Regions from separate parts of the Thioalkalivibrio sulfidiphilus HL-EbGr7 genome, predicted to be linked through region 2. Evidence: predicted binding sites of a transcription regulator. Region 2 holds the regulator's gene; the other holds the start of a gene.
What was found. Region 2 encodes FNR, which switches genes on or off when oxygen is low (the NO sensors DNR and NnrR bind a similar motif). Its sites were predicted from a motif close to TTGATNTANATCAA; they were not measured.

Region 1 (4,419 bases), 450 kb from region 2:
CAGGGTCAGCCACTTCTGCTCCTTCTGCCGTTCGGCATGGTGGCGGCGCACCTCCTCGTACTCGGCGCGGATCTTCGCCACGTACTCTTCCCGGGTGTTCTGGCTGATCAGGCTCTGCACCACGCCCACGGCGCGGGAGGCATCCTTCACCCACACCGTGGGGCCTTCGTAGTGGGGCTCGATCTTCACCGCCGTGTGGGCACGGGAGGTGGTGGCGCCGCCGATCAGCAGCGGCAGCTTCATGCCCAGGCGCTGCATCTCCTTGGCCATGTGGGCCATCTCCTCCAGGGACGGCGTGATCAGGCCGGAGAGACCGATCACGTCCACGTCCTGCTCCACGGCGGTGTCCAGGATCTTCTGGGCGGGCACCATCACGCCGAGATCGATGACCTCGAAGTTGTTGCACTGGAGCACCACGCCCACGATGTTCTTGCCGATGTCGTGCACGTCGCCCTTCACGGTGGCCATGAGCACCTTGCCGTTGGGCCGGTCGCCCTCCTGCTTGAGCGCCTCGATGAACGGGATCAGGTGGGCCACCGCCTTCTTCATGACCCGCGCGGACTTCACCACCTGGGGCAGGAACATCTTGCCGTCGCCGAACAGGTCGCCCACCACGTTCATGCCGTCCATGAGCGGGCCTTCGATCACGTGGATGGGGTGATCCACGCCCTGGCGGGCCTCCTCGGTGTCCTCCACCACGAAGGCGTCGATGCCCTTCACCAGGGCATGCTCCAGACGCTTGGCCACCGGCAGCTTGCGCCACTCCAGGTCTTCCTTCTTGGCCTCGCCGCCCTCGCCGCGATAGCGCTCGGCAGCCTCCAGCAGGCGCTCGGTGGCATCCGGGCGGCGGTTGAGCACCACGTCCTCCACCAGTTCGCGCAGTTCCCTGTCGATCTCGTCGTAGACCGCCAGCTGCCCGGCGTTGACGATGCCCATGTCCATACCCGCGTGGATGGCGTGGTACAGGAACACCGCGTGGATGGCCTCGCGCACCGGCTCGTTGCCGCGGAAGGAGAAGGACACGTTGGACACGCCCCCGGAGACCAGGGCATGGGGCAGACGCTTCTTGATCTCGCGGGTGGCCTCGATGAAGTCCACACCGTAATTGTTGTGTTCCTCGATACCCGTGGCGATGGCGAAGATGTTGGGGTCGAAGATGATGTCTTCCGCCGGGAAGCACACCTGCTCGGTGAGGATGCGGTAGGCGCGCTCGCAGATCTCCACCTTGCGCGCCTGGGTGTCCGCCTGGCCCTGCTCGTCGAAGGCCATGACGATCACCGCGGCGCCGTAGCGGCGCACCAGCTTGGCGTGCTCGATGAAGGTGGCCTCGCCTTCCTTCAGCGAGATGGAGTTCACCACGCCCTTGCCCTGGATGCACTTCAGACCCGCCTCGATCACCTCCCACTTGGAGGAGTCGATCATCACCGGCACCCGGGAGATGTCCGGCTCGGCGGCCATGAGGTTCAGGAAGCGCACCATGGCGGCCTTCGAATCCAGCATACCCTCGTCCATGTTCACGTCGATGATCTGGGCGCCGTTCTCCACCTGGCTGGCGGCCACCTCCAGGGCGGTCTCATAGTCGCCGTCCTTGATCAGGCGCTTGAAGCGCGCGCTGCCGGTGACGTTGGTGCGCTCGCCCACGTTGACGAACAGGGAGTCCTCGGTGATGTTGCAGGGCTCGAGCCCCGACAGGCGGCAGGCCGGTTCCCGTTTGGGGATGCTGCGCGGCGGGAGATCCGCCACCGCCTCGGCGATGGCACGGATGTGGGCCGGTGTGGTGCCGCAGCAGCCGCCGACGATGTTGAGAAAGCCGCTCTCGGCCCACTCGCGGATGTGCACCGCCATGTCCGCAGGGCTCAGGTCGTAGCCACCGAACTCGTTGGGCAGGCCCGCATTGGGATGGGCGGAGACATGGGTGTTGGCGATGCGGGAGATCTCCTCCACGTGGGCACGCAGTTCCCTGGGGCCCAGGGCGCAGTTCAGGCCGAAGGAGAAGGGCCGCGCATGGCGCAGGCTGTTCCAGAAGGCCTCGGCCGTCTGGCCCGAGAGGGTGCGCCCGGAGGCGTCGGTGATGGTGCCGGAGATCATCACCGGCAGGCGCCGGCCGGTCTCGTCGAACAGGCTCTCCACGGCGAACACCGCCGCCTTGGCATTGAGGGTGTCGAACACCGTCTCGATGAGCAGCAGGTCGGCGCCGCCTTCGATGAGCGCCTCGGCGGCCTGCCGGTAGGCGGCCACCAGCTGATCGAAGTCCACATTGCGGAAACCCGGGTCGTTCACGTCCGGGGAGATGCTGGCGGTGCGGTTGGTGGGGCCCAGCACCCCGGCCACGAAGCGGGGCCTGTCCGGGGTCTTCGCGGTCCATTCATCGGCCACCCGCCGGGCCAGGCGCGCCGCCTCCCGGTTGATCTCGGGCACCAGTTCCTCCATGGCGTAGTCGGCCATGGCGATGGTGGTGGCGTTGAAGGTGTTGGTCTCCAGGATGTCCGCGCCGGCCTCCAGGTACTGGCCGTGGATCTCGGCGATGATCTCCGGGCGGGTGAGCGCCAGCAGGTCGTTGTTGCCCTTGAGGTCGATCTGCCAGTCGGCGAAGCGCTCGCCCCGGTAGTCGGCCTCGCCGAGCCCGTAGCCCTGGATCATGGTCCCCATGGCGCCGTCCAGGATCAGGATGCGCTCCTTGATATGGGTCTCGAGCAGGCGTGTGCGATCGTCAGTCATGGGATGAAAACCACCGGGTTGAATTTCTCAAAGCCGGCGATTTTACCATGACCGGCGGTCCAGCCCTGCCAATACCCCCGGAAAAGCCAGCCCACCCGGGACCTGCAGCGAACTTGACATCGGTCAGTATCGGGGTCTCTGGCCGACGGTAGTCTGAGGCCATTCGAGCCTTCAACGACAACCCGAGGAGACCCACCATGGAACTCGTACTCGCAAGCCCCGTGGCCCTGCTCAGCATCATCACCCTGGCCCTGCTGTGCGGCGTGGGCGGCTACCTGGTCTACCACTTCGTGCGTTACGCGCCGTAAGGGCGCGATTCAACATTCAAGATTCAAAATTCAAAGGGAGAGCGGCAAAGGCATTTCCCTTTGAATTTTGAATTTTGAATTTTGAATTTTGAATTTTGAATTTTGAATTATCCTTACCGGATGCGCCCCCAGGCATCCACCCTGCACTTTTACGCCACGCCCCCGGACCCCTGCCCCTATCTGCCCGGCCGCAAGATGGTCAGCGTGTTCGCCGACCCCCGGGCGGACATGGACGTGGCCCTCTACGGGCGGCTGGCCCGCCATGGCTTTCGCCGCAGCGGCCGGCATGTCTACCGCCATCAATGTCCCGATTGCCGGGCCTGCATACCCCTGCGCGTGCCCGTGGATGGCTTCCAACCCAACCGCAACCAGCGGCGGGTCTGGCGGCGCAACAGGGATCTCTCGGTGCACGTGATCAAGGCCTCGCCCCGGGAGGAGCACTTCGAGCTCTACCGGCGCTACGTGGACACCCGCCACCCGGGCGGCGGCATGGATGACCCCAGCCCCACGGACTACTGGCGCTTCATCGACTCGGACTGGTCGGACACGGACCTGGTGGAATTCCGGGCCGGCCAGCGGCTGGTGTGCGTGGCGGTGGTGGACCGGCTGCCGGACGGCCTGTCGGCGGTCTACACCTTCTTCGACCCCGAGGATGCCGTCCGCAGCCCCGGCACCCTGGCGGTGCTGTGGCTGATCCACGAGGCCCAACGCCTGGGCCTGCCCTACGTGTACCTGGGCTACTGGATCGCCGGCAGCGAGAAGATGGCCTACAAGGCGTCCTTTCGGCCGGCGCAGGGGCTGCGGGACGGGGTCTGGGTTGAGTTGGCCGGGATTTAAGGGCTTTGCCGCAGAGGCGCAGAGAAAAGCTGGAAAAACGACAGGATTAACATGATTAACAAGATTCAAGAACTGAAATCCAATCATTACTGATTGAGTCTTTAATCCTGTTAATCATGTTAATCCTGTCAAAACTGTTCTTTTTTCTCCGCGCCTCCGCAGTCTGTGCGGCAGAGGTTCAGATTTCACGAACCTTTCAGCAGATCCAGCGCCCTGGCATGCAGCGCCGGGGTGGCGGCGGCGAGCACGCTGGTGGTCTCGAGGGTCAGTTCGCGGCCGTCCAGATCGGTGAACACGCCGCCGGCCTCGCGCACGATCACCGCCAGGGCGGCGATGTCCAGGATGTTCACGTCGGACTCCACCACCAGGTCGATGCGACCCGAGGCCAGCAGGTGGTAGTGGTAGAAATCCCCGTAGCCGCGGGTGCGGTTCACCTGGCGCACCAGGCTACCGAGGGCCTCCCAGCGATCACTGCCAGCCAGGGTCTTGATGTTGCCCAGTGACAGGGTGGCAGCAGCGAAATCCTCCACCTGGCTGACCCGGATGGGCTTGTCGT
Region 2 (4,419 bases):
CCCCTTTGAATTTTGAATTTTGAATTTTGAATCTCGATCTCCCTGCGGCACCGACCCGGTGCGCCTGCCCCGCCCTGGTGCGCGGACGGTCGGATCTATCGTGCCCAGGCGCCATTCATCACACGACATCCGCCGCCGGTCATGGATCTGTCCTCTGGCATGGGCCTTGCTCATTCACAGGCAAGGCCCAGCAAGAGGACGAGAGATTCCATGACCCTGCCCCGATCCCGTTTCACCCCCCTGATGCTCATCACAGCCCTGTGCCTGTTCCCGGCCGTCACCCAGGCCGCGGAGTCCGGGCCGCCGGACTGGCTGCCCGCCCTGGACACGGTCTGGCTGGCGGTGGCCGCCGCCCTGGTGTTCTTCATGCAGGCGGGTTTCGCCCTGCTGGAGAGCGGCATGTCCCGGGCCAAGAACGCCGTCAACGTGGTGATGAAGAACTACGTGGACGTGTGCCTGGGGAGCCTGGCCTTCTGGCTGGTGGGTTACGGGCTGATGTTCGGCTTCAACCCCACCGGTTGGTTCGGCCAGTCCCATTTCGCCCTGATCGGCGCCGAGAACGGCGACTACATGGCCCTGCTGTTCCAGACCATGTTCGCCGCCACCGCCGTGACCATCGCCAGCGGTGCCATGGCCGAGCGCACCCGCTACCAGGCCTACCTGCTGGGTGCGGTGCTGATCACCGCCATCATCTATCCCGTGTACGGCAGCTGGGCCTGGGGCGGCGCCCACGGCGGCGAGGGCTGGCTGGCCAGCCTCGGTTTCATCGACTTCGCCGGCTCCACGGTGGTGCATTCCATCGGAGGCTGGGTGGCCCTGGCGGGTGTGCTGGTGCTGGGGCCGCGCCTGGGGCGTTTCGGCCCCAACGGCGAGCGCCGGCCCATCCATGGCCACAACCTCACCCAGGTGGCCCTGGGCGGCTTCATCCTCTGGGTGGGCTGGTTCGGCTTCAACGGTGGCAGCACCGGCGGCGCCGATGTTTCCATCGGCCTGATCAACCTCAACACCCACCTCTCGGCGGCAGCGGGCGCCGCCGGCGCACTGATCCTGCTGGCCATCCTGCGACAGCCGGTGCTGCTTACCACCACGGTGAATGCCTCCATCGGTGGCCTGGTGGGCATCACCGCCGGCGCCGCCACCATGGACCCGCACTTCGCCGTGGTCACCGGCCTGGTCTCGGGCATGATCGTGGTGGCGGGCACGCGCCTGCTGGAGTCCCTGGGCCTGGACGACGTGGTGGGCGCGGTCTCGGCCCACGGCCTGGCCGGCGCCTGGGGCACCCTGGCGGCGGGCCTGTTCCTGGCCGGCGACCTGTTCAACCCCATGCAGGTGGCGGTGCAGTTGATCGGCATCCTGGCCGGCTTCCTGTGGGCCTTCCCCATGGCCCTGCTGATGTACTTCCTGATCGACCGCACCGTGGGCCTGCGCGCCTCCACGGTGGACGAGCAGCGGGGTCTCGACTTCAGCGAGCACTACGAGATCGGCTATCCGGAGTTCCAGGCCGATGTCCTGCACAAGGGCAAGGGGTGAGCGTCATGGCCGTGGACAGCAGGGAATTGCGTCGCCGCCGCCGCGCCATCTACACCGGACTGTGCTCCCTCATGGACGAGGCCGCCGCCCGTGAGGGGCTGGGCCTCTGGGAGCGGGAGTTCTCGGACAAGCCCGTCTATGCCCTGCACGACTTCCTGGCGCGCATCTGCCGGCAGGCCGGGCAGGAGGCGCGGCGCGGCGAACTGCACCGGGCCCTGGTACGCGCCCTGTCCCTGGACGAAGCGGACCTGGCCCCGGACCCGGGTCCCTCGGACCGGGGTGCCGTCCCGGCGGCCAGTGCCTCACCGCCCCCGCCAGCGGGGGCCATGACCGTGTTCGAGTCCATGTACGGCACGATCATGGAGGGGCTCGTGCAGCGGCAGGTGGAGACCGGGGTGCGGGTGCGGGTGCTGCAGCGCCTTGTGGGCCTGGGTCTGCCGGCGGGCCTGCGCGGGCAGGTGACCGACTGGATCACGGGGGAGGCGTCCCAGCTGCCGCAGGCCGTGGGCCTGGAGGGCCTGCGCGGCCTGTTGCACCTGACCTACGTGGCCGCCTGCGAGGAAGTGGGGCCCGTGAGCGCGGACAGGCTGCTGGCGGAGGCGGTCAGGGTGACGGAGAAGCTGGGTGAGGCGGAGGTGTTTTCGCCGAGAGCGCTGCTTTGAAGGCAATTCAAAATTCAAGATTCAAAATTCAAAGGGGGAGGTGACCTTTTCTTTGAATTTTGAATCTTGAACTTTGAATTGCCCCTATCAGCCTCCCCGGCCGCCTTTTTCAAGGGTTTCAGGGCCGTGGGCGCCGGCCATCTGGTGCATGCCTTCCATGTCGATCAGCTGCACCAGCTTGCGGTTGACCTCCAGCAGGCCGAGCTGCTGGAAGCGGGTGAACAGCCGGCTGACCGTCTCCACCGCCAGGCCCAGGTAGTTGGCGATGTCGTTGCGGGACATGGTCAGGTTGAATTCCTGGCGGGAGAAGCCCCGTTCGCCGAAGCGCTTGGACAGGCTCAGCAGGAAGGCGGCCAGGCGCGCCTCCGAGGACTTCTTGCCCAGGAGGGTCATCAGGTGTTCGTCGAACTGGATCTCCCGGCTCATGATGCGGAACAACTGACGTTGCAGGCCTGGCACCTGGCCGGCCAGGTCCTCGAGCCTGTCGTAGGGGATCTCGCACACGGAGGTGGTTTCCAGGGCCCGGGCGGTGCAGGGGTGGATGCCGTCGCTGATGGCATCCAGACCCAGGAGTTCGCCGGGCAGGTGGAAGCCGGTGACCTGTTCCAGGCCGTCGTCGCTGATGGAGGAGGTCTTCACGGAGCCGGCACGCACCGCGTACAGGGCCTGCATGCGGTCGCCGGGGCGGTACAGGTACTCGCCCCGCTGCAGAGGCCGGCGGCGGTTGATGATGCGCTCCAGCGCGTCCAGTTCCTGGTCACTGACCCCCATGGGGATGCACAGGTCGTGGAGGCTGCAGTTGCTGCAGGCCTTTTTCAGGCCATGCAGATCGATGATATTGGACGTGGGCATGCGTGGTTCCCGTGGTGAGGAGGTGTCCCTGTACCTACCTTAACGCTCAAGATACCCGAAGGCTTCGCGGCCCTACAAGCAGCACGCCACTGCAAGCCGGACGGCGCGTGCCAGGGCCAACGGCTGTGATATGATCGCAGGTCGATCAATCCGCGGATTTATTGCACCCATGTCCGAGCGTATCGCCGAAGTCTCCCGGGACACCCTGGAAACCCAGATCCGGGTCCGTATCAACCTGGATGGTCAGGGCAAGGGCCAGTTCGACACCGGCCTGCCGTTCCTGGACCACATGCTCGACCAGGTGGCCCGGCACGGCGTGGTGGACCTGGAGATCGTTGCCAAGGGCGACCTGCATATCGACGCCCACCACACGGTGGAGGACATCGGCATCACCCTGGGCCAGGCCATGGCCAGGGCCCTGGGCGACAAGAAGGGCATCCGCCGCTACGGCCATGCCTACGTGCCCCTGGACGAGGCCCTGTCCCGGGTGGTGGTGGACTTCTCCGGCCGTCCCGGCCTGGAGTACCACGTGGACTACCCCCGGGCACGCATCGGCGACTTCGACGTGGACCTGTTCGGCGAGTTCTTCCAGGGCTTCGTCAACCACGCCGCCGTGACCCTGCACATCGACAACCTGCGCGGGCGCAACGCCCACCACGTGGCGGAGACCATCTTCAAGGCCTTCGGCCGTGCCCTGCGCATGGCCGCCGAACCGGACCCGCGCATGCAGGGCACCACCCCCTCCACCAAGGGCTCCCTGTAGGCCGCGACACCCGCATCCCGAGCAAGGCAGCGATCATGAACACCGTGGCAGTGGTCGATTACGGCATGGGCAACCTGCGCTCCGTGGTCAAGGCCCTGGAGCACGAGGCTCCGGCGGGCACCCGCGTGCTGCTCACCGACAGCCCCGGGGTCATCGCCGCCGCCGAGCGGGTGGTGTTCCCCGGCCAGGGCGCCGCCCGGGACTGCATGGCCGCGCTCACCGCCCGGGGCCTCGATGCCGTGCTGCGCCAGGCGGCCGCCAGCCGCCCGTTTCTGGGTATCTGCATGGGCATGCAGGTGCTGGTGGACTATAGTGAAGAGAACGGCGGCACCCCCTGCCTGGGCATCCTGCCCGGCAAGGTGCGGTTTTTCGGAACGGATCTGCGGGACGCCGGCAGCGGCGACCGCCTGAAGATTCCCCACATGGGCTGGAACCAGGTACATCAGGAAGGCGCGCATCCCCTGTGGCGGGACATCCCCCAGGACAGCCGCTTCTATTTCGTGCACAGCTATCACCTCGAGGCCGGCGACCCCGCCCTGGTGGCCGCCACCACCGAGTACGGCATCCGCTTCACCTCGGCCATTGCCAAGGACAACATCTTTGCCATCCAGT

Region 1: TGR7_RS16975 (DUF3149 domain-containing protein) is a predicted target of FNR. The motif match lies at 2,832-2,845, and genes of this name have one in related genera.

Annotation. Positions count from the first base shown of each region.
Region 1 is NC_011901.1:680,441-684,859, reverse strand. It holds gene metH (methionine synthase) at 1-2,718, opposite strand, end outside; gene TGR7_RS16975 (DUF3149 domain-containing protein) at 2,916-3,026, shown strand; gene TGR7_RS03210 (arginyltransferase) at 3,147-3,863, shown strand; gene TGR7_RS03205 (inositol monophosphatase family protein) at 4,049-4,419, opposite strand, start outside.
Region 2 is NC_011901.1:230,014-234,432, forward strand. It holds gene TGR7_RS01040 (ammonium transporter) at 211-1,530, shown strand; gene TGR7_RS01045 (hypothetical protein) at 1,536-2,192, shown strand; gene fnr (fumarate/nitrate reduction transcriptional regulator Fnr) at 2,280-3,044, opposite strand; gene hisB (imidazoleglycerol-phosphate dehydratase HisB) at 3,214-3,807, shown strand; gene hisH (imidazole glycerol phosphate synthase subunit HisH) at 3,843-4,419, shown strand, end outside.